3 regions of the Kurthia sp. YJT4 genome follow, and region 1 is predicted to be linked to each of the others. Evidence: riboswitches for the same ligand, from Rfam matches in the RefSeq annotation. Region 1 holds a riboswitch; each other region holds the start of a gene.
The links. Region 1 has a riboswitch for cobalamin ahead of QN089_RS05835 ((2Fe-2S) ferredoxin domain-containing protein). Riboswitches for the same ligand answer to the same signal wherever they lie in the genome.
Positions count from the first base shown of each region.

Region 2: it holds a riboswitch for cobalamin, as region 1 does, so the genes downstream of both, QN089_RS07645 (Ig-like domain-containing protein) here and QN089_RS05835 ((2Fe-2S) ferredoxin domain-containing protein) in region 1, are expected to answer to the same signal.
Region 3: it holds a riboswitch for cobalamin, as region 1 does, so the genes downstream of both, metE (5-methyltetrahydropteroyltriglutamate--homocysteine S-methyltransferase) here and QN089_RS05835 ((2Fe-2S) ferredoxin domain-containing protein) in region 1, are expected to answer to the same signal.

Region 1 covers NZ_CP126689.1:1,201,124-1,213,201, forward strand. Annotated here, with positions in the region: gene QN089_RS05815 (energy-coupling factor ABC transporter ATP-binding protein) at 1-95, opposite strand, end outside; gene cbiQ (cobalt ECF transporter T component CbiQ) at 92-871, opposite strand; gene QN089_RS05825 (energy-coupling factor ABC transporter substrate-binding protein) at 858-1,151, opposite strand; gene QN089_RS05830 (energy-coupling factor ABC transporter permease) at 1,151-1,831, opposite strand; cobalamin riboswitch at 2,023-2,210, opposite strand; cobalamin riboswitch at 2,438-2,619, shown strand; gene QN089_RS05835 ((2Fe-2S) ferredoxin domain-containing protein) at 2,776-3,150, shown strand; gene cobJ (precorrin-3B C(17)-methyltransferase) at 3,150-4,781, shown strand; gene QN089_RS05845 (sirohydrochlorin chelatase) at 4,793-5,716, shown strand; gene cobK (precorrin-6A reductase) at 5,713-6,468, shown strand; gene QN089_RS05855 (precorrin-8X methylmutase) at 6,471-7,166, shown strand; gene QN089_RS05860 (cobalt-precorrin-5B (C(1))-methyltransferase) at 7,166-8,278, shown strand; gene cbiE (precorrin-6y C5,15-methyltransferase (decarboxylating) subunit CbiE) at 8,262-9,467, shown strand; gene cobI (precorrin-2 C(20)-methyltransferase) at 9,469-10,167, shown strand; gene cobM (precorrin-4 C(11)-methyltransferase) at 10,167-10,943, shown strand; gene QN089_RS05880 (cobalt-precorrin 5A hydrolase) at 10,943-12,076, shown strand; gene QN089_RS05885 (cobyrinic acid a,c-diamide synthase CobB) at 12,073-12,078, shown strand, end outside.
Region 2 covers NZ_CP126689.1:1,556,380-1,565,157, forward strand. Annotated here, with positions in the region: gene QN089_RS07620 (S8 family serine peptidase) at 1-1,476, opposite strand, end outside; gene QN089_RS07625 (ECF transporter S component) at 1,591-2,283, opposite strand; gene QN089_RS07630 (ABC transporter ATP-binding protein) at 2,276-3,931, opposite strand; gene QN089_RS07635 (energy-coupling factor transporter transmembrane component T) at 3,904-4,785, opposite strand; gene QN089_RS07640 (DUF4430 domain-containing protein) at 4,790-5,716, opposite strand; gene QN089_RS07645 (Ig-like domain-containing protein) at 5,798-7,342, opposite strand; cobalamin riboswitch at 7,467-7,648, opposite strand; gene QN089_RS07650 (transcriptional regulator) at 7,774-7,935, opposite strand; gene QN089_RS07655 (cyclase family protein) at 8,141-8,778, opposite strand, start outside.
Region 3 covers NZ_CP126689.1:987,828-999,905, forward strand. Annotated here, with positions in the region: gene QN089_RS04735 (transposase) at 1-444, shown strand, start outside; one part of gene QN089_RS04740 (IS3 family transposase) at 495-948, shown strand; one part of gene QN089_RS04740 (IS3 family transposase) at 948-1,849, shown strand; gene QN089_RS04745 (transposase) at 1,892-2,458, shown strand; gene QN089_RS04750 (HAMP domain-containing protein) at 2,626-3,843, opposite strand; gene metE (5-methyltetrahydropteroyltriglutamate--homocysteine S-methyltransferase) at 4,125-6,428, opposite strand; cobalamin riboswitch at 6,582-6,761, opposite strand; gene QN089_RS04760 (TetR/AcrR family transcriptional regulator) at 7,297-7,878, opposite strand; gene QN089_RS04765 (glucose 1-dehydrogenase) at 8,103-8,837, shown strand; gene QN089_RS04770 (LacI family DNA-binding transcriptional regulator) at 9,042-10,010, shown strand; gene rbsK (ribokinase) at 10,013-10,891, shown strand; gene QN089_RS04780 (hypothetical protein) at 11,089-11,895, shown strand; gene QN089_RS04785 (hypothetical protein) at 11,897-12,070, shown strand.

The DNA of each region.
Region 1 (12,078 bases):
GCAATTTTTTTTCCTTGCGGTAACGTGAATGATAGGTCGTGTAATGCGATTGTACCGTCAGGATATTGGTACGATACATGGTCAAATGTAATCATAAATAAAAACCTCCTAGATAAACTGCGCCGAGTAGGCATAAACTAACGCCAATACCAAGCCAGTTTCTGCGTTCGGTTTGGTACGTTACATAATGGCTTGAAATATCTTCGTTGTAGCAACGAGAAGCCATCGCCTCATGAAGTTGTTTTGAACGTCGAAAAACATCTTTAAACATGGCCGTCACTAAATAACCGACAGATTGAAACCAGCGGCGCTTTTTTTGATAGCCAAGACGGGATTGCTGGGCTTCATAAATGGCCTGCATACTTTGTAAAAAGACAAAAATAAAGCGATATGTGAGTTCACATAGTTCAATAAAAATAATCGGTATTTTTAATTGACGCATCGCATATGTGATAGCACTAATCGGCGTTGTCAGTGCAATAAAATAAAGACAACTAATACTTGCGAGCACCGAGAAAAAAAGGTGAAACGCTGTATCGACACTCGCTTTTCCGATAAAAAGTTGAACACTTCCAAATGACATACTCCAATAGTGAGGGGGAAGTGTGGCCGTTGTAAATGAAATAAGAATCGAAAAAATACTTGTTAGCAAAAAGAAACCCGGCAAAAGAAGTAATTTACAATAGAGTGATAATGGTATTTTAGCGGCAAATAAAATAAAAGTACTCATTACGAAAAACGTAATGAGTGAAATAAGTACATCCTTTGTGATGACAGCGAATAGCAAAAAACTCAGTGCCAATACCATCTTCTCTAAAGGATGTACGTTGCTTAAACGATTCGTATAAGCATATTGATCAATTGGAATCATGCGAAACCTTTTCTTTTTTCGTACGACCACGCATTAAACCGAAGAAGTAGCCGATAAAACCTGCACCAATTGCCGCTTGTAGTGCAAATAATAAACTTTCGATTTCGCCACTTGGTGGTTCCCAAATGCTCGAGAACCATGGTTCATAGCTTTTGTCGATTTCGGTAATGGCTGCCTCTGCTTCACCATCCGCACCGCCAAATTCAGCACCCTTTTGAATAAATAAAGGGAAGATGGCAAGGGCGATGACGATGAAAAGGAAGAATAGATTCTTTTTCATTATTCAGCTGCCTCCTTTTTCTTCGTGAAAATATTTAACATACGTAACTCTGCCACATTGTATTTTCGTAAGAAGTTCATAACAATGACCGTTAATAAACCTTCACTAATCGCAAGTGGAATTTGTGTGAATGAGAAAATACTTGCGAATTTTGCGAATGAAGCAAGCATGCCACCCGCTTCAGATGGGAAGGCAAGTGCTAATTGGAATGATGTAATAGTATATGTACCGAGATCACCAAGCATTGCGGCTAAAAAGACAGCAACGGAGAATGACCAACCTGCTTTTTGAGCGCCTTTGAATACATACCATGCGATAATTGGACCAGCGACTGCCATCGAAAAAGCATTCGCACCAAGTGTTGTAAGACCGCCATGTGCAAGTAGTAATGCTTGGAATAGTAACACAATTGAACCGACAACACTCATCGCCAGTGGTCCGAATAATACAGTACCTAAGCCGACACCTGTTGGATGTGAACAACTACCTGTAACCGATGGGATTTTTAACGCGGATAAGACGAAAGCGAAAGCCCCAGATAATCCAAGCATCATCTTCGTTTCAGGATGTTCTTTTACAGTTTTTCGAATCGAACGAATCCCCATAATGATAAACGGTAGGGAGATGGCCCACCAGAAAATCGCCCACTCAATCGGTAAAAAGCCTTCCATAATGTGCATCGCATTCGCACGATTTGGTACGATTAAGAGAAAGGGTAAAAAATAAACTAGCTTTAATAATTTCTTCAACACGTTCAAACGTCCTCCTTTTTCTTTGAGAATGTGCACAAAAAAACCTATTCTACAATATAGAATAGGTTAAAAAAGACATAGCAAAGAAAGCTGTCTTTCATACGCCTATCCTCGTAGGGTGAAATCAATCTTCGGTGGCAGGTCTCCTGGCTTCGCCTCATCATGTATCAACACCTTCCCGTTCATTGAACAGTGGCATATCGTTTATACACTCCGCTTCACAGTTGCGGGACAGCATCGGATTTACACCGATTTCCCTTTTAAGTAAGTGCGACAAGCAACTTACACCATCGAATCGTTAAAATTATTTGATATTTCTAAAAAAGCTTATCATAAAACGCTAAATTTTGACAATACGTATTTTTTTTAACAAAAATTTTTTATGTAAGAATACTGGATAAATGCAGAGATTTCAGTGTTTTTTCAAGGTAAATAAACTTTAATAATATTCTATCAAAATGAATTTTCAGAAAAGTGTCTTGAAAGTTAGACAAATTATGGTTATGATTATAACCAAGATTTTGAAATTACATATAACGATTGTATTTTAGGAGTGCCTATTATTTTTTAGGTTAAAAGGGAAAATGGTGAGATGCCATTACAGCCCCCGCTACTGTATAAGTGTCGAAACAGTCAGATCCATTGGCGAATTGCTGAGAAGGGACTGCGTTCGGATACACTTGAGTCAGGAAACCTGCTTCTAAAATCGGACAAACTTTTCGGTGGGAAGAGATTTGGACAAACTAGTAGTTGGGCTACGCTTATTTCGCTATGCCAATTTTTAGGATGTTCAACCTCTATTCGCCTAGAATAGAGGTTTTTTGTTTGCGCAAAAGCGGATCGTTCGGATACATACGAGGGGGATGTTAGACATGACAACTTGGAATTTGAATGGTGTGCAATCACACGTATTAATTTGTAATGGTAGTAGCTGCATGCGTAAAGAGGGAGAAGAAATTACACAAAAAATTCGCGCAGAAATTACAGCGCGTAACTTGGATGAGCAAATTCATACATCACGTACACGTTGTAATGGACGTTGTAAAGATGCATGTGTCGTTGTGCATTATCCAAAGGGCGATTGGTATAGCATTACGTCGGAAGAAGAAGCGACACGCTTTGTAGCGCAACTTGCAGGCGAGCAAAAAACGGTTGTACCGCGTATTACATTTGAAAATGGCGCGTTCGTTCGTAATGAAGATACACCAGCGATTAAGGGGATTTCAAAAGTGAAGGAGGAAGTTTAATGACACAACAAGGAAAATTGTATGTCGTTGGCTTCGGTCCTGGAGACTTTCAGCATATTACGAATCGTGCAGTAGAAGTATTAAAATCATGTGACGTTGTCATCGGTTATAAAACCTATGTCGATTTGATTCAAGATTTAATTACAGCGACAGCCGTAATTAGTACAGGGATGACAGAAGAAGTGTCGCGTGCGCAAGAAGCAGTAAAACAAGCAGAGGCAGGTAAGTCTGTTGCCGTTATTTCAAGTGGCGATGCAGGTGTGTATGGTATGGCAGGACTTGTGTACGAAGTGTTAATTGAACAAGGTTGGACGGAGAAAACAGGTGTACCGATTGAGATTGTGCCAGGAATTTCAGCTATTAATTCATGTGCATCATTACTAGGCGCACCCGTCATGCATGATGCTTGTACGATTAGTTTGAGTGACCATTTAACACCATGGGATCTAATTGCAAAACGAATTGAAGCAGCTGCGATGGCAGACTTCGTTATTGCTTTTTATAACCCGAAAAGTGGTCGTCGTACACGTCAAATTGCGGAAGCACAGCGCATTTTACTGATGTATCGTCATCCAGATACGCCTGTAGGTCTAGTGAAAAGTGCTTATCGTGAGACGCAGCAAATTCAGATGACGACATTACAGGATATGTTGGAACACGATATTGGGATGTTGACGACCGTTGTCATTGGGAATTCGTCGACATTCATGTATGACGGGAAGATGATTACACCGCGTGGTTATCAGCGTAAATATACACTTGGTGAAGAAAAACAACCGTTAAAGCCACATCAGCGTTTGAAAAAAGAAGCAGAACCATGGGCGATGGATCAGGAAACAGGAAAGTCATACGAGCCACAAGCAATTGCTACAGTGGAGCCGAAAAAGCTTGAAGTAGATACGTTAGCACTTGCAGAGGAAGTGCTTGGCTATCTTGGTGGAACCGTTGTTGAACCGAAACAATATGTTCACCAGAAGATGGAGGCAATTTTCGAGTTTGCGGTCAGCCCAGGCGTAGCGAATAAGAAGATTACACCACAGCAAATGCTTGTATTGGCTGAAGTAGTTGGTGAAAAAGGTTCGATGGAATATACGCCAGACCATGAATTTATTCTTCGTATTCCAACCACATCACCTGAACGTATTACCGATCGTTTGCGAGAAGTCGGTCTCATAATCGCACCGGTTGGCGATGTTGTGAAAATGAAGGCATGTGATTTCTGTGACGGTGAAAAAGCCGATGCGATTCCATATGCAGATGCACTGCAAGAGGCATTTGGTGGAATGAGCTTACCGAAAACATTAAATATTGGTTTTAATGGCTGCGGAATGGCTTGTTATAAAGCAGTGATGGATGATATCGGAATTGTTTACCGAAAAGGTGCATTCGATGTCTTTATCGGCGCAAAACCTGTCGGACGGACAGCGCACCCGGGTCAACCTGTAGTTGAGGGACTAGACAAAGAACAGTTAGTACCTCTTGTAGAATCGATTATTCAAGAATACAAAGCAAATGCGCATCCGAATGAGCGCTTATTCAAATATTTTAAACGTGTGAAGAAGATTGGAAACTTTATTTATCAAGATCTCACACCAAAAATCAAAATTGCCCCTGCACCTTGTGGGGATTAGGAGTGTTGAAGATGAAAACAGCAGTATTAATCGTAGGTCATGGTAGTCGTCTACCAGCAGGAAATGAAGAAGTACGTCAATTTGCAAAGCGTATTGAAGCGCAATTACCAGAACAATTATTAGTGGAAACATGTTTTTTAGAATTTGAAAGTCCAAATATTGCACAGGGAATGAAGGCGTGTGTCGAGCGCGGCGCACAAAAAATTATTACGATTCCAATTATGCTTTTACAAGCAGGGCATTCAAAAATTCATATTCCAATGGCGATTGATGAAGCGAAAGAATTGTATCCACATGTATCGATTACATATGGTCGTCCATTAGGCATTCACCCAAGTTTAATTGATATTTTAGAGTACCGTTTAGCAGAGAGTGGTTTTGTAAAAGACGAACAAGATGAAGATACGACGGTCTTATTAGTAGCACGCGGCGGTAGTGATTTAGATTCAAATAGTGATGTTTATAAAATCGCGCGCTTATTGTCAGAGCAAATTGGTGTGCGTAATGTAGAGCCTGCATTTATGGGTGTGACCTATCCAACAGTGGATGAGGGGATTGCGCGTTGTGAAAAATTAGGTGCGAAAAAAGTATATATGCTACCGTACTTCTTATTTACAGGTATCTTAATGGAGCGCATGACTGATTGGAAAGCGCGCTATGATACGGAATACGATATGGATATTACATTATGCGAATACTTTGGCTACCATTCATTACTTGAAAAAGTAGTAATTGAGCGTATTGAAGAGGCATTAGCTGGCGATGTGAAAATGAACTGCGATACGTGTACATATCGTATTAATGCATCTGAATTTGTCGACCATCATCACCATCACGACCACGACCATGATCATGGGCATCACCACCATCATCACGATCATGACCACAACCACAGTCATGACCATGCGCACGACCATAAGGAAGTGCATCAATAATGTTTTTTCTAGCAGGAACGAGTGATGCGCGTGCGCTAGCTGTTCGATTGAATAACCATCACGATGTTTTAGCAACAGTAGTGACGGATTCAGCGGCTGCGAGTTTACAAGCAGAGGGAATTGCGACACATGTCGGGCGCTTAACAGCAGAAGAGATGGCTGAAAAAGTGACAGCACGCGGTGATCAAATCATTGTCGATGCAAGTCATCCCTATGCAGAAGAAGCATCAAAAAACGCACAACAAGCGGCACAGTTAGCAGGTGTCCCGTATTGTCGCTACGAACGGATGTCTGAAGATTATGAAAATGACTTGATTACAGTTGTTGAAACATATGAAGAAGCAGCGCTTGAAGCGAAAAAGCGTAAAGGGAATGTGATGTTGCTGACAGGGAGTAAGACGCTACAGATTTTCACGAAGCATTTACTTGGTGAAGAAGAGATTACATTAATCGCACGCATGTTACCGCGCATTGACAATATGGAAAAATGCGAAGCACTTGGTTTACCGCAAAAGCAGATTATTGCGATGCAAGGACCGTTTACAGCAGAGCTAAATACGGCGTTATACAAACAATACGATACGACATTGATGATTACGAAAGAGAGCGGGAAGGTTGGTTCGGTTGATGAAAAAATCACGACAGCTTTAGCACTTGGAATTGAAGTGATTTTGATTGCACGTCCGAAAATGGATTATCCGAATATGTTCCGTAACTTTGATGATATTGAGCAATTTATAGGAGGCATTTGATCATGACAAATGAGCAACAAGAAAAAGAATTATTTATTAATACCGACAACTTTAATACGGATTTCACACCTTTAACAGTAGAGCCGAACCGTATTTATGAATATAGTTTTGAAACGATTTTAGAAGAATATGGTCCGCATGATTATTCAGAAGATGAGTGGTCAATTATTCGTCGTATCGTGCATGCATCAGCCGATTTTGAATTAGGAAAAAGTGTCATTATTCATCCAGATGCGATTCGTGCAGGTATTGAATCGATTCGTGCTGGACGACCTGTGATTGCAGATGTACAGATGATTCAAAGTGGTTCAGGTCGTAAACGATTCCAAAAACATGGTGGCGACCTATATTGTCACATTGCAGACGAAGATGTATCGAAAATGGCGAAGGAACATAATACGACGCGTGCGATTATTTCGATGCAAAAAGCAGCGCGCTTACATGAAGGTGGTATTTATGCGATTGGGAACGCACCAACTGCACTACTAGAACTGATTCGTCTCATTCGTGAAGGAATTGCAAAGCCCGATTTAATCATTGGTATGCCGGTTGGTTTCGTGTCAGCAGCTGAATCAAAAGAGGAATTATCGAAAGTGACAGAAGTGCCTTTCATTACGAATTTAGGTCGTAAAGGCGGTAGTACGGTAACCGTTGCGGCACTAAATGCGATCTCGATTTTAGCTGATCGCCAAGACTAATGGAAAAGAAGAAGAAAAAAGACCCGAAAGATATGCGCCATGGCTATACGACAGGCGCATGTGCCACTGCAACAACGAAAGCAGCTCTAATTGCTTTACTTTCGGGTGAAGAACAAGAATCGGTGACGATTTTTTTACCGGTTGGAAAATATGCCACATTTACGATGGAGCATACCGTACGAGAAGGAGAGGCTGTTCGTTGTGGCACGATTAAAGATGCAGGAGATGATCCTGATGTGACGCATTTAGCACTGATTGAATCGACTGTATCTTTTATTGAAGGTGATGCCATCGTTTTAGATGGTGGTGTCGGTGTGGGACGTGTAACAAAACCAGGGCTTCCTGTGCCTGTTGGAGAAGCAGCGATTAATCCTGTACCGCGTAAAATGTTAGAGGAAGTTGTGAAAGAGACACTCGAACATTTCGGCGTGAAGCGAGGTGTGAAAGTCGTCATCTCGGTTCCAGCTGGTGAGGAGTTGGCGAAAAAGACATTGAATGGTCGCTTGGGAATTGTCGGTGGTATTTCCATCTTAGGAACGAGAGGAACCGTTGTACCGTTTTCAAGTGCAGCTTATATGGCGAGTATTGCTGAAGCTGTTAGTGTTGCACATGCAGCAGGACAAAAACATTTGATTTTAACGACAGGTGGACGGAGTGAGCGCTATGCGATGGCGCTTTTTCCTGATTTAGCTGAAGAATGTTTTATTGAGATGGGTGATTTTGTCGGTCATGCATTGAAGCACTGTAAAATACATGACATTCCGCAAGTGACATTGGTCGGTATGATGGGGAAATTCTCAAAAGTGGCACAAGGGGTCATGATGGTTCACTCGAAAAGCGCGCCAATTAACTTTGAGTTTTTAGCAGACCTTGCAGCAGAGAGTGGTGTACCGCCCGCATTACAAGAAGAAGTGAGGCATGCGAATACGGCTTCGCAAGTAGGCGAGATTATGCTAGAACATGGCTATCAAGCCTTTTTTGATCGTCTTTGCATGGCGTGTTGCCATGCGTCGATTCAACATGTGAAAGGAAACATCAATGTGAGTACCTACATTTATTCAATGAAGGGCGAGCAATTAGGAAGGGCTGAACAAATTGACAGCATCGATTAAATTAATCGGGATTGGTGATGGGGGAAAAGCTACCTTAAACCAACAAACAACCGAATGGATTGAACAAAGTGATGTATTAGTCGCAGGTGAGCGTGTTCTTGCCTTTTTCGATACATATGAAGGACAAAAAATCGTCATTAAAGGCGGTTTAAAACAAGTTGTGGAACAGATTCAAGCAGCTACAGGTAACATTGTCGTACTAGCTTCAGGCGACCCTCTTTTTTACGGAATTGGACAATATCTTTCGAACAAAATGCCATTAGAGATTTATCCGCATGTGAGTTCTGTTCAACTTGCATTTGCACGTTGTCAAACGAGCTGGCAAGATGCAAAAGTGATTAGCTTGCATGGGCGTTCAATAAAAGGTCTTGCTCAAAAGATGAATGGTGAAAAGAAAGTGGCGCTTTTAACAGATGAAGTGAATTCACCGAATGCCATTGCACAGTATTTACTTGATTTTGGCTTCCATGAATATCGTGCTTTTGTCGCTGAAAATTTAGAAGGTGTGGAGGAACGCTGTCGTCATTTCACATTAGAAGAGATGAAAGAAGCAGCGTTTTCGCCACTGAATGTGGTCATTTTAATCGCACAGGAAACACCGCATGTATGGCCGCTTGGTATTGAAGATGAGGAATTTTCACAGCGCAAGCCAGATAAAGGGCTGATTACGAAAAAAGAGATTCGTGTGTTATCCATTCAACAATTAAATGTGAAGCCAGATTCGATTATTTGGGATATTGGCACATGCACAGGTTCGATGGCGATTGAAGCAGGACGTATTGCAAAAGAAGGAGCAGTCTATGCGATTGAGAAGAATGAGCCTGATTTAGCAAACTGTCTTGAAAATCAGAAGAAATTTCGTGTAGATGTGACGGCGATTCATGGGAAAGCACCTGAGCGTTTAGACGAATTTCCGAATCCAGATGCGGTCTTTTTAGGCGGTACAGGCGGAAATATTCGTGATTTATTGACGATTTGTTCAGAACGCTTAAATGAAGGTGGGCGCATCGTTTTAAATGCGACAACAATTGAAAATTTAGCGAAGGCCGTTGAGATTTTTAAAGAATTGGGTCTACACGTACATATTATCCAAGCGCAAATCGCACGTAGTAAGCCGATTTTGGATATGACACGTTTTGTTCCACTCAATCCAATCTTTATTATTACAGCGAGCAAGGGGGAAAATTAAGATGGCAACATTGTTCGGCTTAGGGGTAGGTCCAGGAGATCCCGAATTAATTACAGTGAAAGCTTTTCGTGTGATGAAAGAGTCACCGGTCATTGCCTATCCAAAGAAAATGAAGGGCAAAAAAAGTTACGCACAGCGCATTGTTGATGTCTATGTGAATGGCATGGATAAGGAGATGCTTGGGCTTGTGTTCCCAATGACAAAGCATCAGGAAACATTAGACCGCGAATGGAATAAAGCAGTTGATGAAGTATATGCGCGTATTGCGGAAGGAAAAGACGTAGCATTCGTAACAGAGGGCGACCCAATGCTCTTTAGTACGTTCATTCACTTGATGACATTGATGCAAGAACGTCATCCAGATGTCGACATTCAAATGGTTCCAGGGATTTCATCATTTAATGCCTCTGCTTCAAGATTAGGTATTCCACTTGGTGAAGGAGACGACCATATCGCGATGATTCCAGCAGTCGACGATTATGACGCGATGCGTCGCGCGATTGAAAATCATGATGCCATCGTCTTTATTAAAGTGGCAAAAGTAATTGATTTAATGCTTCAAGTGTTACGTGATTTAGACTTATTAGACCGCGCACATGTGGTCACAAAAGTAACGTCCGATGAAGAAATCATTTGGAAAACATCTGAACTTGATGGTGTCGAGCTTGAATATCTTACATTAATGGTGGTGCGTAAATAATGAAAAAAATTTATATTGTTGGTGCAGGTCCAGGAGATCCTGATTTAGTAACAGTAAAAGGATTACATATTATTCAAACAGCTGATGTTGTGATGTATACAGATTCTTTAGTGAATCAAGAATTAATTGCGAAGGCTAAGCCAGAAGCGGAAGTTGTGAAAACAGCAGGTATGCATTTAGATGAGATGGTACAAGCGATTGTCGATCGTGTAAATGAAGGGAAAGTGGTGGCACGTGTTCACACAGGAGATCCAGCGATGTACGGTGCAACGATGGAACAGATGGCGATTTTACAGCAACATGATATTACATGCGAAATTATTCCGGGTGTGAGTTCTGTATTTGCGTCTGCTGCAGCAGTAGGAGCCGAGTTAACAATTCCTGATTTAACACAGACACTGATTTTAACGCGTGCAGAAGGTCGTACTCCTGTACCTGAATTTGAAAAATTACGTGATTTAGCAAGTCATCATTGTACGATTGCACTATTTTTAAGTGCGACATTAACGAAGAAAATCGTGCGTGAATTACAAGATGCAGGTTGGTCGGATGATACGCCAATCGCAGTAGTACAACGTGCAACATGGCCAGACCAAAAGATTGTACGTACGACATTAGTGAATTTAGATGAAGCGATGCGTACGAACGGAATTCGTAAACAAGCAATGATTTTAGCTGGTTGGGCATTAGATCCACATATTCATGAAAAAGATTATCGTTCGAAATTATATGATAAAACATTTACGCATGGTTTCCGTAAAGCGGTGACAGAGTAATGGTCATCGAGTTACGTGACGATGTATTAGCGCCAATTGAAGTGAAGCATCCGTATGCGATTGTCGCAATTACTAAGCATGGTGTGGAAATTAGTCGTAAACTACACGCGGCATTGCCAAACACAGATGTCTATTATATGAGTAAGTTTGAACGTGGTGATGAGCGCGCGCATAATGTTCAATTATTTAGCGGCAGCGTGCGCATGTTATTCCCAGCATTATTTAAGCATTATCAAGGTATTATCACCATTATCTCACTCGGTGCAGTCGTACGAATGATTGCACCTGTGTTAGTCGATAAAAAGGTCGACCCAGCTGTCGTTGTCATCGATGACCGCGGTGAGAATGTCATCAGCATGTTATCAGGGCATCTTGGCGGTGCAAATGCTTTAACGCATACGGTAGCAGAAGCTCTACAAGCGAATGCGATTATTACAACAGCATCCGATGTTCAAAAGACCATTCCAGTTGATTTATTCGGTGCGAAATTTGGCTGGCAGTGGGACTCTGATACACATTTGACACCTGTATCAGCTTCAGTTGTCAATGAGGAACATGTGGCGATTGTACAAGAGACAGGTGAAAAAGATTGGTGGATGCATGATACACCGATGCCGACGAATCTAAAACAATATGACACGATTGCAGAAGCGATGGATGCAAAACCACAAGCAGCACTTGTAATTACACATCGCCTCTTACAACCAGATGAACTGATTGAAAATGCGGTCGTCTACCGTCCGAAATCATTAGTCATTGGTATGGGGTGCAATCGTGGTACATCAACAGAAGAAGTAGAGCAAGTCATTCAAGAAACATTACAAGAACTCGGTTTATCCATCAAAAGCGTGAAGGCACTTGTGACATTTGAATTGAAAAAAGATGAGCCTTGCTTCCATGAGGTTACGTCAAAATATGACTGGGAATTTAAGTGGTATTCAAAAGACGAGTTGAATGCAGAACAAGTGACAGCACCTTCGGATACGGTCTTTAAATATACAGGTGTTTACGGAGTAAGTGAACCAGCTGTACGTCGTTATAGTGGGAACAGTGAACTATTATTAGTGAAGAAAAAATCAGGAAATACAACCATTTCGGTTGCGGAAATTGTTTATGAGGATGTGAGAGAATGAAT
Region 2 (8,778 bases), 350 kb from region 1:
TTTTCCGTTCATATAAAGAATATTTTTTAAAAAATCCTTACTACGCGACTGCTTCCACGTTAATTTTACTTGTCCTGTTGGTAGTAAATCAGCCGTTAGCTGTTTTGGAGCTTGTGGTTTTGTGATATCTTTCTTTGTTCGAATCGTTGTCGTGACCACTTCCGAAAAATCTCCGTCAGCATTTACAAAACGGAATGAAAAAGTTAGCTTTTTATTTGCAGGAAGGTTTTTTAAGGTTAATTTATTAGCTTTACTGCGCTGAATCACGCGTTCATTTTGTAATACGATAACGTCTTCTTTTTTACGATTTGTTAGTGAAAAAGAAGCTTCATGATCCGTCACTTTTCTTGTTGAGATGACGGGCTTTCTATCTAGTGGTACAGGTGCTTTTATCGCTAAAATCGGATAGGGCTTCTCTTTTTGCATCTGTTTTAACTTTTGAACAAGTTGCGTACTTGAACTGTACGGATAACGTTCTTTTAATAAAGCAAGTAATCCTGTAATATGCGGTGCTGCAAAAGACGTACCCGTTACATAACTCACTGTACCAGAACGGTTAATCGCTGGTACATCTTCACCAGGTGCTAAAAAATCAACCCGTCCTTGATGATTTGAAAAACTACTAATATCTTGATAACGATTAATCGCCCCAACACTGACCACTTCTTTATAACTTGCTGGATAACGAACCTTTTCATAGTAACCATCATTGCCTGTAGAAGCGATCATTAAGATATCTGCCTTATTTGCCTTTTGGATGACTTGATGTAGTGCTGTTAAATCATTAGGCAGGCCAGAAGATAAGTTAATGAAATCGATTTGATGATCAATTGACCACTGAATCGCACGTACAATATCAAAAGCAGAGCCTCTTTTTGTGCCATCTGCATATTTTAAAGCATATATTTGAACATCGGGTGCAATCCCTTGCGAAAATCCATTAAGTAGATACGGCTTAGCAGCAATAATCGACGTAACGAGTGTGCCATGTCCTAAACCGTTATGACCGCGGTCAATCGAATCTGCTTCATTCACAGTTGTATTCGGATCGTCTGGTGCAAATACGAGGCGTTGCTTGATGGCGTGTTGCAAACTCGGTATTGTCGCTACACCGGTATCAATAACAGCTACTTTCACATTTTTCCCTGTATAAAGTGATGCAGGTGTGACAGGAATACGTAGAAGTGATAAATTCCACGTTGGTTTCGTCGGTTCATTTAATAATGTGACAGCTGTATTTTTTTCAATCGTACTATCTGGGAAAGCTTGGTGAAAAGTACGCTGTTCAGCTGTTGTAAGGTCCGTTAAGATGAGTTGTAAATCTGGCAATATTTCAGCGTTTTTCGGTAACTGTTTCTTCATATCAACTACGTCTTGATGTGGTGTAGAGATGATGACTTCTTCTGCAGCAGCGCTTATGGAAGATGTCATAACGAGACCTAGACAACAACTTGCCGCCAATAATAACCTTTTCATACCAAAACCTCCTTTAAAGTGTTGTTACTCCATTATATGAAAAATGAAGTCCTGTATTCAATAGTTGTCCTGAAAATTGAAAAAGAGCAGCGATTACTACGCTACTCTTTTAATTTAGGTCGTCTGCATGACCCCGTATTTAATTTTTAACCGTTCTAGCTTGTCACCAATCGGTTTTGTAAGTAACCACAGGAAAATGACATTTGAAATCATATACGTAATAGTGAATGGAATCGCTGTGATGATTTTAGAACCATACACAATCCAACTAAAGCCGTTACCAAGCGATAAAACCGTCCAAATATCCATGAGCATCGAATACATGATACCTGAGAAAATCCCGTAAAACAGTAATGAGATTTTTGATTCCATCCAGTTCGTTTTACCGAGTAATCCAGCAATGTAGCCGAGAATACCAAGCGTGAACATTTGAAAAGGTGTCCACGGACCTTGACCGAATAAGATATTCGACGTAACAGCAGATACAGCACCCGTTAGAAAACCTGCTTCTGGACCAAGTTTAAAGCCTGTAATCGCAACAAGCGCTGTCATCGGTTTAAATGCTGGGATAAAGGCGAATGCTGCACGTCCTGCCACCGTAATTGCCGACATCACTGCGATAATTAATACTTCTCTCGCATCGGGTTTTCGTCTTTCAAATGATAAAAAGAAAGGAATACAAGCAAATACCATGACAAACATGGAGATTAAATTGTATTTTCCATCTTCTAATAAAGTCGCTCCAATTAAAATCCCAATAGGAATAATCACAAAAAAGATAATGAGTGAAATGACCTTTTTAGACATGTGTCATCACCTCTTGTAGAGATTGACAACGTGCAATTAACTGCTCTGTCGTTACAACATCTTCAAATAATTGACGACACATACGATTCGTCGCAGTCGTATAGAAGTGATTACCACTGTAAAAGGCAGCTGGTGTTCCTTTTGCGACGATTTCACCGTCAAAGAACATCGCACAAGACGTTGCATGTTCAGCCGAGAATTCGACATCATGCGTCACCATTAAAATTGATGTCCCTTGACTTTGTAAGTCATGTAGAATACGAGCTAATACTTGTTTAGATTCACCGTCTAGCCCCTTCGTTGGCTCATCTAGTACTAAGATTTTTGGATTTTTAAGTAGTACTTTTCCAAGTGCGACTTTTTGCTGCTCACCACCGCTTAAATCATATGGATGTTGAGCAAGTAGATGGCGAATTTGAAGTAAGTCAATTACGCGATCAATAGCTGCTTGATCTTTTGACATCATGGCGAGTTCAAGTTGCACTTCTTTTTCGACAAGCAATGTTGTTGGATCTTGTGGTAGCATCGAAATCATACCTTGATACAATTCTTTTTTTGCATATTTTTTAAGTGGCTTGTTAAAGATTGTTACTTTTCCGCGATGCGGTTTTAATAGCCCCGTTATTAAGCCGAGTGTTGTGGATTTACCCGTCCCGTTTCCACCAACAATACTTAGAAATTCACCTTGATGGAGCTGAAAATTCAATCCTCGAATTAAATCTTCTGCATGACGGTCATAGCGAAACCATACATCTTGTACATCTAGTACGACTTCACCAGAAGACTCTGCTTCTTGAATTTGTTTATGGTCTTTTTCGTAATGCTTTTCAAGCCATGTGCGTCCGTCACGAATCGTTAAAGGTGTTTCATCTGATTGCTTGAGTGCATGATGTACACGAAGCGGTGTTGGCAAACCAAGCAACATTGGATGATGTGCATCAACATGACGTAAACGTGTAGCCGCTTTAATGGGTGTATCATTTGCAATAATTTCACCTGCATCTAAAATAATGACCCGATCTGCAATCGGATATACTTCCTCTAATCGGTGTTCAACAAGCACAATCGTTAAACCGAGTTCTTTATTGAGCTTTTGAAGTGTTGCGATAAATTCACTCGCTGCAATCGGATCGAGTTGTGATGTAGGTTCATCTAGAACCAGTAGTTGTGGTTGCATCACCATAATACTCGCTAAATTGAGCAGCTGTTTTTGACCACCTGATAAGTCTGTTGTATTTTTTCGGAACCATGTTTGAATACCGAAGAAGCTTGCCATTTCAGCAACGCGACGACGGATTGTCATAGAATCGTAACCCAGATTTTCAAGACCAAAGCTCAATTCATGCCATACTTTATCCGTTACAATTTGTAGTTCAGGTTTTTGAAGTACATAACCGATTTGACTGGCTGCTTCACGCTGAGGCAAGTCTTGTAAAGCGACACCATTGAAATGAATCGTTCCAGACATTTGACCATGTGGCGTTAATTCACGTTTTAAATGCTTTAATAATGTACTCTTACCACATCCTGATGTTCCGCATAATACGACGAATTCACCTGCTTCAATTTCAAGAGAGATGTTTTTTAAAGTTGGTTTTGTTGCAAGTGGGTAACTAAACGTTAATTGATTGATTTCAATGAGCGCCATTTGAATGCCTCCAGTACTTCAATAAAAATAGGTAGTGACACGAGTATACCATAACTAATCGTCATGAAAATCATCGAACCGTCCCATACGATTGGTGAGAACGTTGGATAGTAGTAGAATTCGTTCCAACCGAAATAGCTACATAGCAGTTGCATGATAAATAAAATGAAAATACCGCTGAGTGCAATCCCATCTAATCGATCAAAGCGAAATAATGAAAAAGTTGAGCGCCCCTTTAATCCGTAGCCGCGCGCTTTCATCGAATCAGCTGTTTCAATTGCATTTTCTAAAGCCCACGAGATAAGGATGGATAAAATACGAGTTCCAGCTTTAATACGATGCCAAACCGAACCTGAACTAGGGTCCATGCCAATCGCACGTTGCGCATACATAATCTTCTTAATTTGATGACCGAATAGAGGTACAAGGCGCATCGTTAATGAGATTAGTAATGCCACAGCAGGGGATACTTTCGTAAATAAATATAAAAATTTATCAGATGTCATGACCGCATTAAATGCACTAAACCAAAAGATAATGGCGATTAACATGATAGAAGCAGCAAATCCATAAACAATAGCTTCGACTGTAATCGGTTGTTCGTTGATATAGAGAATCGCTGTTTCGCCTTCATGAATGAGTAAAGGGTTTAAAATAGCTGCTACCAACATGAATGGAAGCAGCCATTTAATCGATTTCAAAAAACTTTTCTTTAATAAAAGAAAGCTTGTGACAGTTGCACCCGTAAAACTAATCATAAGAAGAATAGGATGCATGTAAAACATCGTTAAACCAATAACAGCGAAAAAGTAACTGAAAATAACGAGTGGGTGAAAATCATGAAGTGATTTCATCTAACTACCACCCTAAGTCCGTTCCACCATTAGTTGTATATTGCAACTCAATGCGGTCACCATCTTCAAGTTCATAATTACCTACGCCAACAGGTGCCTTTACACCGTTAACTGTATACATCCAGCCACTTAATGAACCTGCTTGTTTTTCGTTTATATGATTAATCCCGATAATATAAATACCGTACATTGGATTTTTTTCGTAATTAATATAAATACCGTATTTTGAACGTAGTTTTGAAATGGCATCCCAAGCTGTATCGCCTTCTTTAATTTCAATTTTTGCGTTATTTAATAGTACACCACTTGCTGGTACATATTTTTCACTTTGTAGGTTTTTCGGTAATAGCTCATAATGATCAGGATTTAGTAATGTGCGCATGCCAATTGTAATCGTTGCATATTCTTTTTTCGCTGGTTTTTCTACAGGTTTTTCAGGTGTTGACGGTTTTGGTGTCGATGGCTTCGGTGTAGAAGTCGTTGTCTCTGGTTTTTTCGTTACCGTCGTTTCTTTTTTCGTTACCGTCGTTTCTTTTTTCGGTTCGTCTTTTTTGACTGGTTTTTCTGTTTTTGTTGGTTGTTCTTTAGAGGTATTATTAGATGTTGTTGTTTCCTTTTTTGCTTCTGGTTTTTGTGTTTGAGATGGTGTCGATGTTGATTTCTCCACTGTAGAAACGGACGAATTCGTTGACGTTGTCGTGTCGTTTTCAGATGTAGCAGCCACTTCTTTCGTTACAGAACCTTTATCATCTTGCGCCGTTTCTTTTGTTTCTTCTTTTTCTTTTGCTTTTTTCTGTTCTTCGTCATTTAGAACAACGACTTTTTTTGCTTCTTCCTCTTGCTCATTTTCATATTGCTGTGCGGTTTGCACTTTACAGCCTGTTAAAAGTAAGGTTGCAGATAGCGCAAATAGTATAATTTTACTTTTCATGTTGTCCCTCCTTTTAAGATAGCAATAGGGCTGTTCCAAGATTTACATCTTAGAGCAACCCTTATTCGCTATGTGTAAATCTTATTTACTTTTTACTGTAACTGTAACGGATTTACTTGTGTAATTTGATTTTTTCGCATACACTTTTACTTTTGTTTTTTCTTTTAATGTTGGTACTTTAATTGAGAAAGAACCTGTTTTTGTGCTGGCAGTTGCTTTATATGTTTTGTTTCCAATTTTCGCATATACTGTTGCACCTTTTGTTGTTGATCCGGTTACTTTTTTAGCGCCTTTTACAAGCTTACTTACTTTTGGTGTTGCGGGTGTTAAACGATCAGCCACTTTTTGTGTAATGGCTTTGCTCTTATTACCAGCTAAGTCAGTTACATAGAATTTCACTGTCGCATTGGCTTTGAACGCAGTTTTTACTGGATATGAGAATTTACCTTTTGCATCTGCTTGAACTGCTGCTAATTTTTTCGAACCATTATAGATTGTAACCGTTGCATATGGTTCTGTCGTACCTGAAATTGTTTTTGTTGTGTTCGCCACTTTTGTAACACTTAATGATTTTGGTGCAGTTGTATCATACTTTAAAGAAGAAGCTTTTGCATCTGCTAAATCAAAGAATGTATTTTTATCTGATGCATAACGATCATACGCAACAAGACCTAACATTGCACTTGTTGTTGCAAAGAGTTGTGGACTTTTTTGATCTGGTGTTGTTTTAAAACCACCTGTTGTTGCATCAAAGTTTAATAACATATTTGACACAGCCCAGTGACCATTTTTAATAAATGCACGTGCTGTTTTTGGATTAATGCCATTCTCTGTTAGAGCGATGACCACTTGAGCTTGTGAATCGACACTATTACCGCCCCATGGATTATAACCTGCAACATCCGTTAATTGGCTTGACATATAATCTAAACCTTTACGAATTGACGCTTTGACAGCTGGATCTGAATCATAGTTCGCAAGTGCGCTTAACACCATCGCAGCCATGTCGACACTCACGCCATTTTCAACATCTTCAGCCCAAGAGAAGCCACCATTTTCAAATTGTGTGCTTACTAAATAATCCACCATTGATTTACGTGAGAAATCAGCGTATTTTGCACCTGCTGGGAAGCTATAATCTTTCGCTTCTAAAGCACGTAATACATATAAATAATCTGTGATGTATAAACTTTTCGCTGCTTTACCTGCTACTAATTTATCACCTAATAAGTTAATTAAGTTATAACCCGCAACATTTTTCGGATCTTTACCGATTGCAGTAATCGCTAAAATTATTTTTGATAATGCGCCTGGCGAACCACTAAATTGACCTTTTTGCTTCTTTAACTCACGTTCAACATCTTTATAGAATGTTGTGTAGTAATCTTTACTTACAGCGTAATTTGAACGCGCAAAATTAAGTACTGCATCTGAACTTTGGTAAGTTGGTGTTGATACATCTGGTAATGAATAATAATAGTTCGATGTTGCTTTTAATGTATTCGCTACATCAACTTTTTTAACTGTAGGTACTTTTGCTTCTGCTTGTAAAGCCGTTGCTGGTACAGCTGAAACGACTAAAGCTGCTGATAATGTTGCTGGAATCACCCATTTTGATTTAAACATAAAAATAACCCCCAAATTGTTTTGATTTGGAGGATTAGCTAACACGAAAAGCTCACGTTCTAAAGACATGAAGAATTATGTAACAATATTTATACTTACGTGCGTCTAATCCACCCCTCGAAGATTGAAACGAATGATGAAAGCAGGTCTCCTGGCTCTATGATCACATTACTTTGACAACTTCCCGTATAAACACAGTGTTTATATGTCATTTCATCCCATATTACAGTAGCGGGGCTGCATCGGATTTTCACCAATTTCCCTATTATCTAGCCTAAAACTAGCACTCTCATCTGAAAGAATATTCAATTATCTTAATAGAAAGTATTCCATACTCTATAAAAAAAGTAAATAACTTTTCATAAAAGAAGGTCTTAGGACATACAAAAACCTCTACTTTACACATTAAGTGGAAAATAGAGGTTTAATACCTAGCTAATCTCTTGAATTGTGGCGTCTCTCTTATACTCATTAAATGCATACAATTGCTCCTCTGTTAATTGTTTGACATATAAATGGTAATTCATCGACTCCAACCCATAATTTTCGCAAGCCTGACAATATATTTGATAACCTTCCATAAAGTGTTCCATTGAACATCTCTCCTTTTGTTATATAACAGTTTCATTTGTTGTACTTAATATATAACAGATGAAAAAAGATGTCAACTCATTTTCTGAAAATTCAACGAAAATATTTGGTTTACATAATAATATTATTTTTGAAACAAAAAACACCTTGAGATGACAAGGTGTTTCCACGACAAATGAGTCTGTATAGTTTAAGACAAATGAGCCTTTATTGATTCGGTGTAATCGCAAATGAGCGTACGGGAAAACCAGATGCTTTTTCAGGTTTAGCCACGATATTAAAGATAACTGCCCCTTTTGCCGGAAGTTGATCTAAATTCGTTAAAAGTTCGACTTGATACGTATCTTGTTCTAAAACGAAATACTCTGCGGCTAATGAGCCATGTTTTCGATATTCTTCACTCGAATCTGTATCAAATGTTTCATGACCAATCGCTTTAATGCCTCGTTCTTTGAATAAAAAAGATAATACTTCGACAGACCAACCTGGCACATGAGCCACGCCTGCTTCATCAATATTATTAAAGATATCATGGTCGGGCCAGCGCTTCGACCAGTCTGTGCGTAATGCGACAAATGAGTCGGCTTCAATGATGCCATTTTGATCCTCAAATGAGAGGATGTCTTCAATCGTTACCGTGTGACCTGGATTCTTTTGTACTTGAGCTGTAATATCTACAACAATAAGTGGCAGTACTAACTCCTGAAGATGAAGTTCCTCGATATAGCGTGTATCTCGTACAAAGTGTATCGGTGCATCAAGATGTGTTCCATACTGACCTGCAAAAGAAAATTGTTGTGCAAAAAAGCCATCATCATGTGTAAAAAGTGTATCGAATTTTGCTG
Region 3 (12,078 bases), 210 kb from region 1:
TGGTCCTGTACTTTCGTGGCGCATTCGTCTATTGTCGATCGCCATTGTTTTATTTCCAATCAAACGAAAGCACGCGTTACGATGAAAGCGACCGAAGCGCAATCCATCACGTTGATTGCCCAAGATGCGATGATTTCGGTGTCTTCTGTACAACGCTTTATTCAAGCGTATGCGAACGAATGCTTGAAACCAACGAATCGACTCCCGGAAAACCTGTCGTTCGATGAATTTAAATACGCCAGAGGGCGCATGGCTTTTCAATACATTGATGCCCAAACCGGCACGATTTTGGATATTTTACCGAGTCGCTTCAGTTTTCATATTAAGAACCATTTCTACACGCGTTACAGCTATCGTGAACGCTGTTCGGTCAAAACCATTACGATTGATATGAATGCCGGATATGAAAAACGCATACAAGAACTGTTTCCAAAAGCGAAGTGAACTGCACCCCATTTGTTAGACACATACTAACAAGGAGGTGCGGTTTTTCTATGGGAAAAATGAGCCCTGAAGATAAATTAGCAGCGGTTGAACGCTATCTAAATGGCAAGGAAAGCTCTAGAACGGTCGCTGCGGATTTTGGTATTTCACATCGTTATTTATTAGGCTTAGTGAAACAATATCAGCACAATGGTGTAGAGGTTTTTGTCAGACGATATACAAACTATACAAAAGCGTTTAAACTAGACGTACTTAACTATATGACTGAAAATGGTACGTCCTTTAATGAAACAGCTGCGATCTTTAATATTGCAGGTGCTTCATCGATACAGAATTGGAAAAAACAATTCGAAACTTTAGGAGAGGATGCCCTTCAGCCAAAGAAAAAGGGGCGTCAATCCATGAAAAAAGAATCGACTAAACAACCTAAAAACGTACTAGCAGAAGGCTCTACTAAAGCTCTTCAAGCGCGTATTCAGCAGCTTGAAATGGAAAACGAGTATTTAAAAAAGTTGAATGCCTTAGTTCAAGCCAAGGAAAAATCACCAAAGAAGACAAAGTAAAGGTCATCTATGAATTAAGGCATAAATACTCGGTGAAGGCGCTTGTGGCATTCGCCAAAATCAAACGCAGTACGTACTACGCTATCGTGAAGAAGATGGATCAACCAGACCCAGACGCTGATTTAAAAGCTGACATTCAAGCCATTTACGATGAACATGAAGGTCGTTACGGTTACCGTCGCATTCGTGATGAGCTGGCGAATCGTGGGCAAAAAGTGAATCATAAAAAGGTTCAGCGCATCATGAAAGAGCTTGGCTTAAAGTGTATTGTCCGCATGAAAAAATATAAATCATATAAAGGCACAGTGGGCGAAATTGCCCCAAATATTTTAGACCGCCAATTTACAGCAGAAGCTCCAAATGAGAAGTGGGTAACGGATATTACAGAGTTTAAATTATTTGGCGAAAAGCTTTATTTATCGCCTGTTTTAGACCTATTTAACGGAGAAATCATCACGTACACGATTGGCTCTAGACCAACCTTTTCACTTGTTTCAGACATGTTAGATAAGGCTTTAGAACGTTTACCAGAAGACCACCAGCTATTAATGCATTCGGATCAAGGATGGCATTATCAAATGAAACAATATCGCCACACGCTTCAATCGAGAGGGATTGTGCAAAGTATGTCTCGAAAGGGTAACTGTTACGATAATTCAGTGATGGAGAATTTCTTTGGGATTATGAAGTCCGAATTCCTTTACCTAAAAGAATTTGAAAGTGTAGAGCAGTTTAAATTGGAACTTGAAAAATATATAAATTATTACAACACGAAACGCATGAAGGCAAAATTAAAGATGAGTCCAGTGCAATACCGAACTCAATTTACCCAAGCTGCCTAAAATAACCGTGTCTAACTTTTAGGGGTCACTTCAAAGATCATCATCGACCGATTCCATCTCGTTCAATTGATCAGTCGTTCGATGAATCAACTGCGAATCCAAGTCATGAATGGTTTTAGACGTGGGCACAACGAAGATCAGAAGAAATATCGTCGGCTGAAAAGATATTGGAAACTACTTTTAAAAAACGAAAAAGACCTGACCTATACCCTTTATAAACCGTTTGGGTTATTTGGGCAAACGACGGATAGGACCGTTGTCGATACATTATTGAACTATGATGAACGTTTACAAGTCAATTATACACTGTATCAATCCCTATTAAATGCCATGAAAGACAAAGATATAAACGTCTTACAAACGCTCTTAAAACAGCCTTTACACGAAGAAATTTCACTCGATTTTAGAAGAAGTATGCGCACATTAAAGCATCACTTAAGTTCCATTGAAAATAGTTTTATGTATCCATTCAATAACGGAAGAATTGAAGGCATCCACAATAAAATCAAAGTCTTAAATCGTGTTGCCTATGGGTATCGTAATTTCACGAACTACCGTCAGCGAATCTTCATTCATTTCAAATTGAAAAGAGCGAGTTGCGTTTCATAAATGAAACACAACTCGCTCGAAAAAACCGACTCTTTTATTCTATTAAATAATCTCACCAACGTCATTTGACAAAGAGCCAATAAAATGATTTTTTAGTTAAAAAAACACAAAAAAAGAACTTTCCTCTAATTAATGAGTCAAAGTTCTGTAAGTGAAAAATTAATATTTTAAGATAGTTGATTAGATATTTCAAAAAAGTTTTTATAAATCGCTGTATAAATTTTTTGAGAGAGTACTGGGTTATGAATAATTGCAATAATACCCTTGTATAGAATATCTTGGTTAGGTTTTTCTATATGAATCAATTCGGATAGAATTTCTTTTTCTGTAGTATTCATCCGTCCTCTTAAATTCATGCTATTTAACCATGTAGAGAGTGATAAAATCATATATGGATTAGCTAATTTAGCGATTTTTTGATGTTGTTCTTCTTTTAATAGTACTCGTCTAATATATGGGTTTAAATCTTTTTCGTTTTCTAAGAAAGAATGAATATCCATAGATAATAACATAGATTGTTTTGATAGTTGACCAAGGTTTGTTGGCTCCATACCATATAAATTTACAGGTTTTTTCTGTTGTTCGTCGAGTTGTGTTAATAAGATGTTTAGCTGTTTGGATAACTTGCCCAATTCATCTTCACTTTCCTTTAAACGAACAGAATAATCCCCTTTGTTCAAACGAGCGATTTTCTTTTGCATAATCGTAATCGGTCTAAATAGTCGATTCATAAAGATAAGCTGTATTAAACAAACAACAAGTAAAAGAACAACTAAAATAATAATCGTTGTTTTAATTTTATTATATTCGCCTAAAAGATATGCATTAGCATCAAAGTCTATTCCGTAATAGGCGAACATTTCACCATCTTTATTAAATAAAGGCTTTAAGACCGTAATCCATGTACCAAAACGATCGGTATAAATTTTAGAGTATGTTTGTTTTTTCGTTATTTTCATCTCAGCAATGGCATCGGCAATGACTTGTGGTTGTGTATAAAAGTCACCAATTAATAAGTCTGATTTTTCAAAGGCTTCCATGAGGAATGTTGGGCCTGAGATGACACTTGTTTGACTCCCATTACGCAACTCGACACCAAATAAATAGCCTTGAGCAACTTGCGGTTGGTAATTGGCTAATTTATCAAATTTTGCAATCATTTTTTTTTGTAGTTCTTCATCTTGTGTTGCAACAAGCTTTTCGACATCCGATGTTAATACTTCTTTTGACCATGCTTTCATCGTACGTTCTGAATCTGTAGAGAGACGACTCACTGTTGCATTCATATTCATGTAGTAGTTAATGGAAGTAATGATTAAAGAGACTAAAATCGTAATAATCGATGCAAATAAAATACTTTTAGATTTTAATGACAAATATTTCATTGAATCTCCCTTGTCTCGTGGAATAATAATATACATAACCATACCACTTTATACTAAAGAAGTTAATACTTTCGGTTCAATTTTCACTAATTAAAATAAAACAAAAAGTGTACAAATAAAATGATTAGCATGGTACATATTACTTTACGAAATTGATAGAATTTGATGCATACAAAAGATTTATAAGCATAAAAAGTAAAAACCCTTAGAATAATACATAATTCAATCATTCTAAGGGTTCTTTAGTTTTAAATTATTTTATATTAAAAAATTGAGGTGAGTTAAAATGAAATAGGTTGTTTTTTAATCTGGCTTCTTAATTGCTTTGCAGCACTTACCATATTTTTTAGTGCGTCAACGGTTTCTTTTTCGCGACGTGTTTTAAGTCCGCAGTCTGGATTAATCCAAAATCTTTCTTTTGGAATGATATTCAAACTATCTTCTAAAATCGTATACATTTCTTCTATACTCGGTACCCGTGGACTATGAATATCATATACACCTAAACCAATACCATATGGATAAGGTGTATGTTGCAATGAGTGAATTAATTCACCGTGACTACGTGAAGTTTCTAGTGAAATAACATCTGCATCTAGTGCAACAATCGGTTCAATAAAATCATTAAATTCACAATAGCACATGTGTGTATGAATTTGCGTACTTGGTTGAACGGCAGCTGTAGCTAATTTAAATGCATTAATTGACCAATCTAGGTAATCTTGTTGACGCGACTGTCGTAATGGTAAACCTTCTCGTAAGGCAGGTTCATCGACTTGAATGATTTGGATACCACTTTTTTCGAGTGCAAGAATCTCTTTTTTAAGTGCAAGTGCAATTTGGATAGCGACTTTACTACGTTCGATGTCATCACGTACAAATGACCAATTTAAAATGGTGACCGGTCCTGTTAACATTCCTTTGACTAAACGATCTGTTTGTTCTTGAGCATCTGTTGTTTCTTTAACAGTCATCGGTTCAAGCCATTCAATATCGCCATAAATAATAGGGGGTTTTACACAACGTGAACCGTAAGATACAACCCAAGCTTTTTTAGTAAATGCAAAACCAGCTAGTTTTTCTCCGAAATATTCCACCATATCTGTTCGTTCAAATTCACCATGAACTAATACATCTAAATCTAAATCTTCTTGAATTTTAATCCAGCGATTTGTTTCTGCACGTAATTGAGTTTCATAAAGCTCTGTTGAAATTTCTTTTTTACGCCATTGCGAACGTATTTTTTTGATTTTTTCTGATTGTGGAAAGCTTCCAATAGTTGTTGTTGGAAAATCAGGTAAGTGTAATCTGTTTTTTTGTGTAATAATACGTTCTTCGAAAAGCTGTGAACGATTAAAATCTTTCTTGTTAAGTTGTTTGATTTCTTGTGCAACAGTCGAGTTATTCCGAGATACATCGGTAGCAAGTTTTTCAATAACCATTAAATTTTCTTTTATTATAGATGGGGTTTCAAAAGATTGATTACGAATATAATAAGTGATATGACGCAATTCATCTAATTTTTCATCTGCAAATGCAAGTGCATTATATAAGACAGTTGGCAATGCTTTTTCAGCAGCGGTTGTGACAGGTGAATGTTGCAAATTACAAGAAGGTTGTAGCCACAATGCTTTTGGCGAAACTAATTGTAAGATAGCTTCAACTTTTTGTGTGACCTCTTTTAAAGGGCTGACCCAAATATCACGACCATTAATAATACCAGCAGCTAATACTTTATTTCCTGGGAAACTGTATTGCTTGATTGCTTGTAAATTATCTTTGTATCCATGAACAAAATCCAATCCAATACCTGCTACAGGTAGTTGTACAATTCTTTCGTATTGTGGAATTGCTTCAAAATAAGTGGAAATCATTAAATTCGCACCTGGTACATGATCAGCTAATTGTTGATAGATCACATCAATTAATTGTAGTTGTTCTTCGTCTAACTCTTGCGTGAACATTGGTTCTTCAAGTTGAATCCATTCAGCTCCTGCATCTACAAGTTGTTGAATTACTTGTTCGTAAAGTGGTAATAGTTGCAAAATAAAAGATGCGACTGTTTTTTCACAATAGCCTTTTGTTAGCTGAATAAAAGAGTATGGACCAATAAATGTTGGTTTTGGAGTTGTTGATAATACAGATTTTGCTTCATTGAATAAATCAAGTAAGTAGTTGTGTCCTAATGATAGTTTTTGTTGTTCGTATTCTGGAACGATGTAATGATAGTTCGTATTAAACCATTTCGTCATTTCGCACGCAATTGTTGTGTCTGAGCCACGTGCCATCGCATAATATGTTTTCAATGAAGGTTCTGATTCTAATGTATGATATCTCTCGGGAATTAGACGGAACATAAAAGCTAAATCTAACATACGATCATAATAAGTAAAGTCACCGACTGTTATTTGTTCAATTCCTTTATCTTGTTGTTTTAGTAAATTTGCTATGCGTTGATTTTTTAATTCTTTTTCAAATTGACTTTCTGAAAGTTGTTGATTCCAAAATTGTTCTACTGTTCTTTTCCATTCGCGGTTTTCACCAATATATGGATATCCAATCGTTGTACTTGATACAGTTGTCATTATAAAAAACCTCCTTTTGAATTTACATAAACCAAAATAAAAAGACTATTTCTTAAAGGAAATAGTCTGAAGCGTTATCTATGCATACTGAAAAAGAGGAATAATTTCCCCGTCTATGCGCACAGAACACCACCTATCTCCACGTAGGTATTTGGTGTGTACTAGAAGATGGCTGGTCTCCTGACTTATGCTCAACATTTTTCAAGCCTTCCCATTAAAGAACAGTGGCGTTGTTTGAAAAACTCCCAATTACAGTTGCGGGACAGTGGCGAATTTACATCGCTCTTCCCATTTAAACTTATTTTCATAAGTACCATTTCTTACACGTTATGTAATTAGAGATTACTATAACATAAAACTATTAGAATAAAAAGAAAAAGAGAAATATTCAGAAAAATATACAACTATTTCATCTGAGAGATTTAATTATTAGAAAGAAGTTAGGAAATAAAAAAGTAATGTATTTTAAACACGAAGAAGTGAACCAATAGGAACGTGTAGAAAACCACCTTCAGCAAAAATAGCTTGAGCTGAAAATTTTATAGGAAAGTAGTGATTAGAAGTTTGAATTTATATCCACATGCTACTGACTTAATGTAACGGAGAAAAAGAAGAATTCTGTACGGTTTTCAGGTAGTACTTCAGTTTGAAGAGGATGGATATAACTGTGAAAATATCATCTTATATGAGCATGAAAAATCGGAATCGCGCTATGGCGAGGTTCCGGTTTTTCGTTGCGAACTCTAAAAGAGAAAAATGAAATGTTTTTTCTCATCCTCTTTTCTTCTGATGAATATTTAGTCATTTAAAAACTACATCCCAATTTTTAGACATATCTAAAAATTGGAGATGTAGTTCAATCATACTTTTATAAGACTTCAGCTTCTTGAAACACCTTGCTTTGCAAATAGGTTAGTTTTTTTGCCATGACTTCCGGTTTCTCTTTGAAATCTTGATTCATCCAATAAATAAAAAAGCCAAGACTTGCATATGTTGAGTAGTAACTAAGAGCAGGTACCTCAATCGGTAAGTCATCTTTTAGTGCAATCTCTTTACCGGTTAGTTGTACGAGGCTGTCACAAAAACGATTTTGAGAACCAGGCAGCATCTCTCCTTTAATAATGAGAGAGAAAATGAATTGATTTTGATAAATATATTCAAAAATAGCTAAGTGGAGTCGCTCATCTGTAGATGAAATTTTCCCCAGTGCTTGGTAACTCTCTCTAAAGTAGGTTAGTAGTTCTGTAAGATAATCATCAAAGATTGTGCAAAGAAGGTCATCTAAATCTTTATAGTGAGAGTAGAATGTAACACGATTACATGTAGCTTGCTGTGCAACTTCCGTTACTGAAAGTGAACGTAAATCATGTCCTTCTTTTAAAAGATGGATGAGTGCAGCTTTTAATTTTTTCTGTGTGCGTAAAATTCTACGATCTTGTGAAGAAGACATCAAATCATTCCTTTCATAATGTCATTATGCCATTATTTCCATTTAACAGAAAGTTTATAATTACCTAAATTAAGCTATGTGTGAACAAGTTGTGTTATAATTAATTTAAAATTAAATAGTTTATTATTAAAATATTTAGCGCTTTTCTATTGACAGTATGCATGAAAGTTTGTTAATTTACAAGTGTAGTTTATTTCTGAAAGATTTTAAGGAGGAGTTTTATAATGGCTCGTTTAGAAGGTAAAGTAGCAATTATTACAGGTTCAGCTCAAGGTATGGGAGCTGCACACGCAAAAAAATTCATCGAAGAGGGCGCTAAAGTCGTTCTTACGGACTTAAATGAAGAAAAAGGTAACGCATTTGCTGCAGAACTTGGCGAAAACGCTATTTTCGTAAAACAAAACGTTGCAAACGAAGAAGATTGGAAAAACGTTGTAGCGAAAGCTGAAGAAGCATTCGGTCCAGTAAACGTACTAGTAAACAATGCTGGTATCACTATGGCTAAATCAATCACTGATACTTCAGTAGAAGATTACCGTAAAATCGTTGAAATCAACCAAGTTTCTGTATTCTTAGGTATCAAATCAGTTGTTTCTTCAATGGAAAAAGCTGGTCAAGGTACAATCGTAAACATTTCTTCACTTAACGGTTTAGTTGGTGGCGCTGTAGGTTACACTGATACTAAATTTGCTGTACGTGGTATTACAAAAGCAGCAGCTCTTGAGTTAGCTCCTAAAAACATCCGCGTAAACTCTGTACACCCAGGTGTAATTGCTACACCAATGGTTGTTCAAGAAGATACTAAAGCAGCAGTTGAAGCATTCTCTAAAATGATTCCTATGGGTCGCGTAGCTGAGCCAGAAGAAGTTTCTAACTTAGTTCTTTACTTAGCTTCTGAAGAATCAAGCTACTCAACTGGTTCAGAATTCATCGTTGATGGCGGTATGTCAGCACGTTAATTCGTTTTACCAAACATTTATAGCTTCTATTGATTTTCTCCTATTGTATCTTGGGGTATTAGCAGGTAGAGAATCTTTAAAAGGAAGGATTGCGCATTGGCGTAGTCCTTCTTTTTATATAAAAATAGGTGTTTGACATGAGGATAAGAAGTCGTTATATTTATGTGGAACCGGTACCATATGAGTTTCAGAGGAGATGAAAAGATGCCGACAATTCGAGATGTAGCAAAGGAAGCGGGTGTATCTTCATCTACTGTTTCACGTTATCTAAATAAAAACGGGTATGTGAGTGAAGAGGCAAAAAAGTCGATTCACGCAGCAATCGAATTACTGCGTTATCGACCTAATGAAATGGCACGTTCACTTGCGACGAAGAAAAGCCAAATGGTGGCTTTGCTTGTGCCAGATATTACGAATCCTTTTTTTACAGAGTTAGCAAAAGAAATTGAAGAACAAGCCTATCAATACGGCTTTACAATGATTCTTTGTAATATTGGAAATGAACATGAAAAAGAAAAACAAATCATTGAACAATTGCAACAGCAGTATATTGCAGGATTATTTATTGCGACAAAGCAAATAGAAGCGAGTTACTATGAAAAGTTGCAAATTCCCATGGTCGCTGTAGACCGCGTTTTATCAGAGAAGATTCCGACAATCAAAACGGATCACTTCCTCGGAGGTCAAATAGCTTGCCAACACTTGATGGCTTGTGGCGTAGAGAATGTACTATGTATTCGAGCATCGAGTGAAGAGGATGTTGCAAATGAACGAATAGCAGGCTTTTATTCTTGCGCACAAACATTACAAATTGAAGAAGTAATTAGTGCATATGAAGTGGAAGCGACAAAAATTTTGGTGCTTGAAAAACTACAAAATCGAACATATGAAGCAATCTTTGCAAGTAGCGATGCGATGGCAATTGGCACGTTAAAAGCGATTCAACAAATGAATTTACGTATTCCAGAAGATATTCAGTTGATTGGTTATGATGGTATTCGCATGACAGAATGGACGACACCTACGATTACAACGGTTGCACAACAAATTACGCAAATTGGACAAAGAGCTGTTCGCTGTTTATGGAAGCAAATGCAAAATGAAGATATTCTAGAACGTCACCAACTTGTAGCACCTATTTTAATAAAAAGAAATTCAACTAAAGGAGAATAAATATGATAACAGTCATTGGTAGTATTAATATGGATATTGTTGTAGAAACAAATCTATTTCCGAAACAAGGAGAAACCGTTTTAGGGGAGAGTTTTCACACTGTTCCAGGAGGTAAAGGAGCAAATCAAGCGGTTGCAGCGGCTCGATTAGGTGCGCATGTACATATGGTAGGTGCACTAGGTAATGATGCATTTGGACAAGTGTTACGAAACTTATTAAAAGTAGAAAGCGTACAAGATCAGTTTGTAGAGACGACATCCACTGCTACAGGAATTGCCAATATTATTTTATTCGAACAAGATAATCGAATTATTGTAGTACCTGGTGCAAATCACGATGTTACAAAGGAGTCAATTGATGCAGCGCGTGAGCAAATTGCCAAGAGTGAGCTAGTCATTATGCAATTAGAAATACCACAAGAAACGGTAGAATACGCACTTGATGTGTGCCAAGAATTAGGTGTAAAAGTACTGTTAAATCCAGCGCCAGCAGAGAATTTTAAAGAAGAGTGGATGGACCGTGTCGCATACTTCACGCCAAATGAAACAGAATGTGCAGATATTTTTAAAGACGATGTAGAAAATGCGCTTGAACGTTATCCAAATCGTCTAATTGTGACACTAGGAGCGGATGGTGCACGTTACTATGATGGTGAAAAACATGTGATTGTGAAAGGTTTTAAAACAGTACCAAAGGATACAACAGGTGCGGGGGATACATTTAATGGTGCTTTTGCTTATGCTCTAACTACAGGTGTAGGAATCACAGAAGCGGTTAAATTTGCGAATATCGCTGCTTCTTTATCTGTTGAAAAGTTTGGCGCACAAGGCGGTATGCCAAAGGTGGAAGCAGTGCAAGCCCGCTTAAAAGAAGCAAGATAGATGAGAAGTGATGAGGATTAAACCTCGTCACTTTTTTATATTAAAAAATAAAATCTATATTCTTATGATAATAAAGTTATAATATTTTGTTGAATCTTTTGTTATATAATAATTGTCAGAGGTGATTATAAATGGAATCCAAAAAAGTTTGTCTAAGTAAGAAAATTGTCCCATCTTTAATGTTAGGAGTATTAACGTTGTCAGCCTTCGCTACAACAGCAAGTGCAGAATTAAATGATGATTCAGCACATAACGCAAAATATAAGTGTACGTTAGTCATTGATAAGCAAACAAACGATACAACATATGCTAAATGGGGCGTGAATTATAAAAAAGGCAAAACATTTAAATATGCTCTTGGTAAAGGTGAGGCTTGTGTTCAAGGGAAACAAGGTGCTGTAAAGGGATATTATTATAAAGATAAATATGAACATTATGGAAATGTTGTAGCAATTTATAATAATTTTGTTAAGTATTCAGGTGAAAAAACGTACTTACCATCTTTGGGTTTAAAAATTAACGGGAAAAAAGTAGATGGTTTTATCTTAACCGCATACATTACGGATTCAGCTGCTAAGATCACAGGCAAGAAAATGCATGTAGTTTATACGCAAAGTTTGCGCTCTAAACCAGCAGTTTCAAGTAAGAAATTGAAAAAGGTTTATCAAGATAAAAGTGTTGTGAAGGTGAAGAAAGTAAGTGGTTCATGGGCTTATGTTTACTCTTACTCCACAAAATCATACGGTTGGATGCCACGTAAGTATTTAATCAGCAGTTTTACAGCTAATCGCATTGTTGAAAAAACAGTAAAGCCAAAAATTGATTATATTGAATCTGGCGAATTACCTATTGGTACAAAAAAGTTAATTAGTAAAGGAACACCAAGTAAATATACGTATATTTATAAAGATAAATATTCAAGTGGTAAGTTAATCAGTTCAAAGTTATATAAAAAATATTTAGACAAAAAAGGAAAAGATACTCTTTATGAATTGGGGGCTTAAAATGAATAAACTACTAACTACACTCGTATTATTCGGGTGTAGTTTTTTTCTGTGGTCACAAAGTGTTCTAGCTGTAATTCCAAAAGAAGAACGCGAAACACATTATGATATACAATGTAATATTACAATTGACGCAAATCGACATGATTATGCTCAAAAAAATAATTTGAGATGATTTATCGT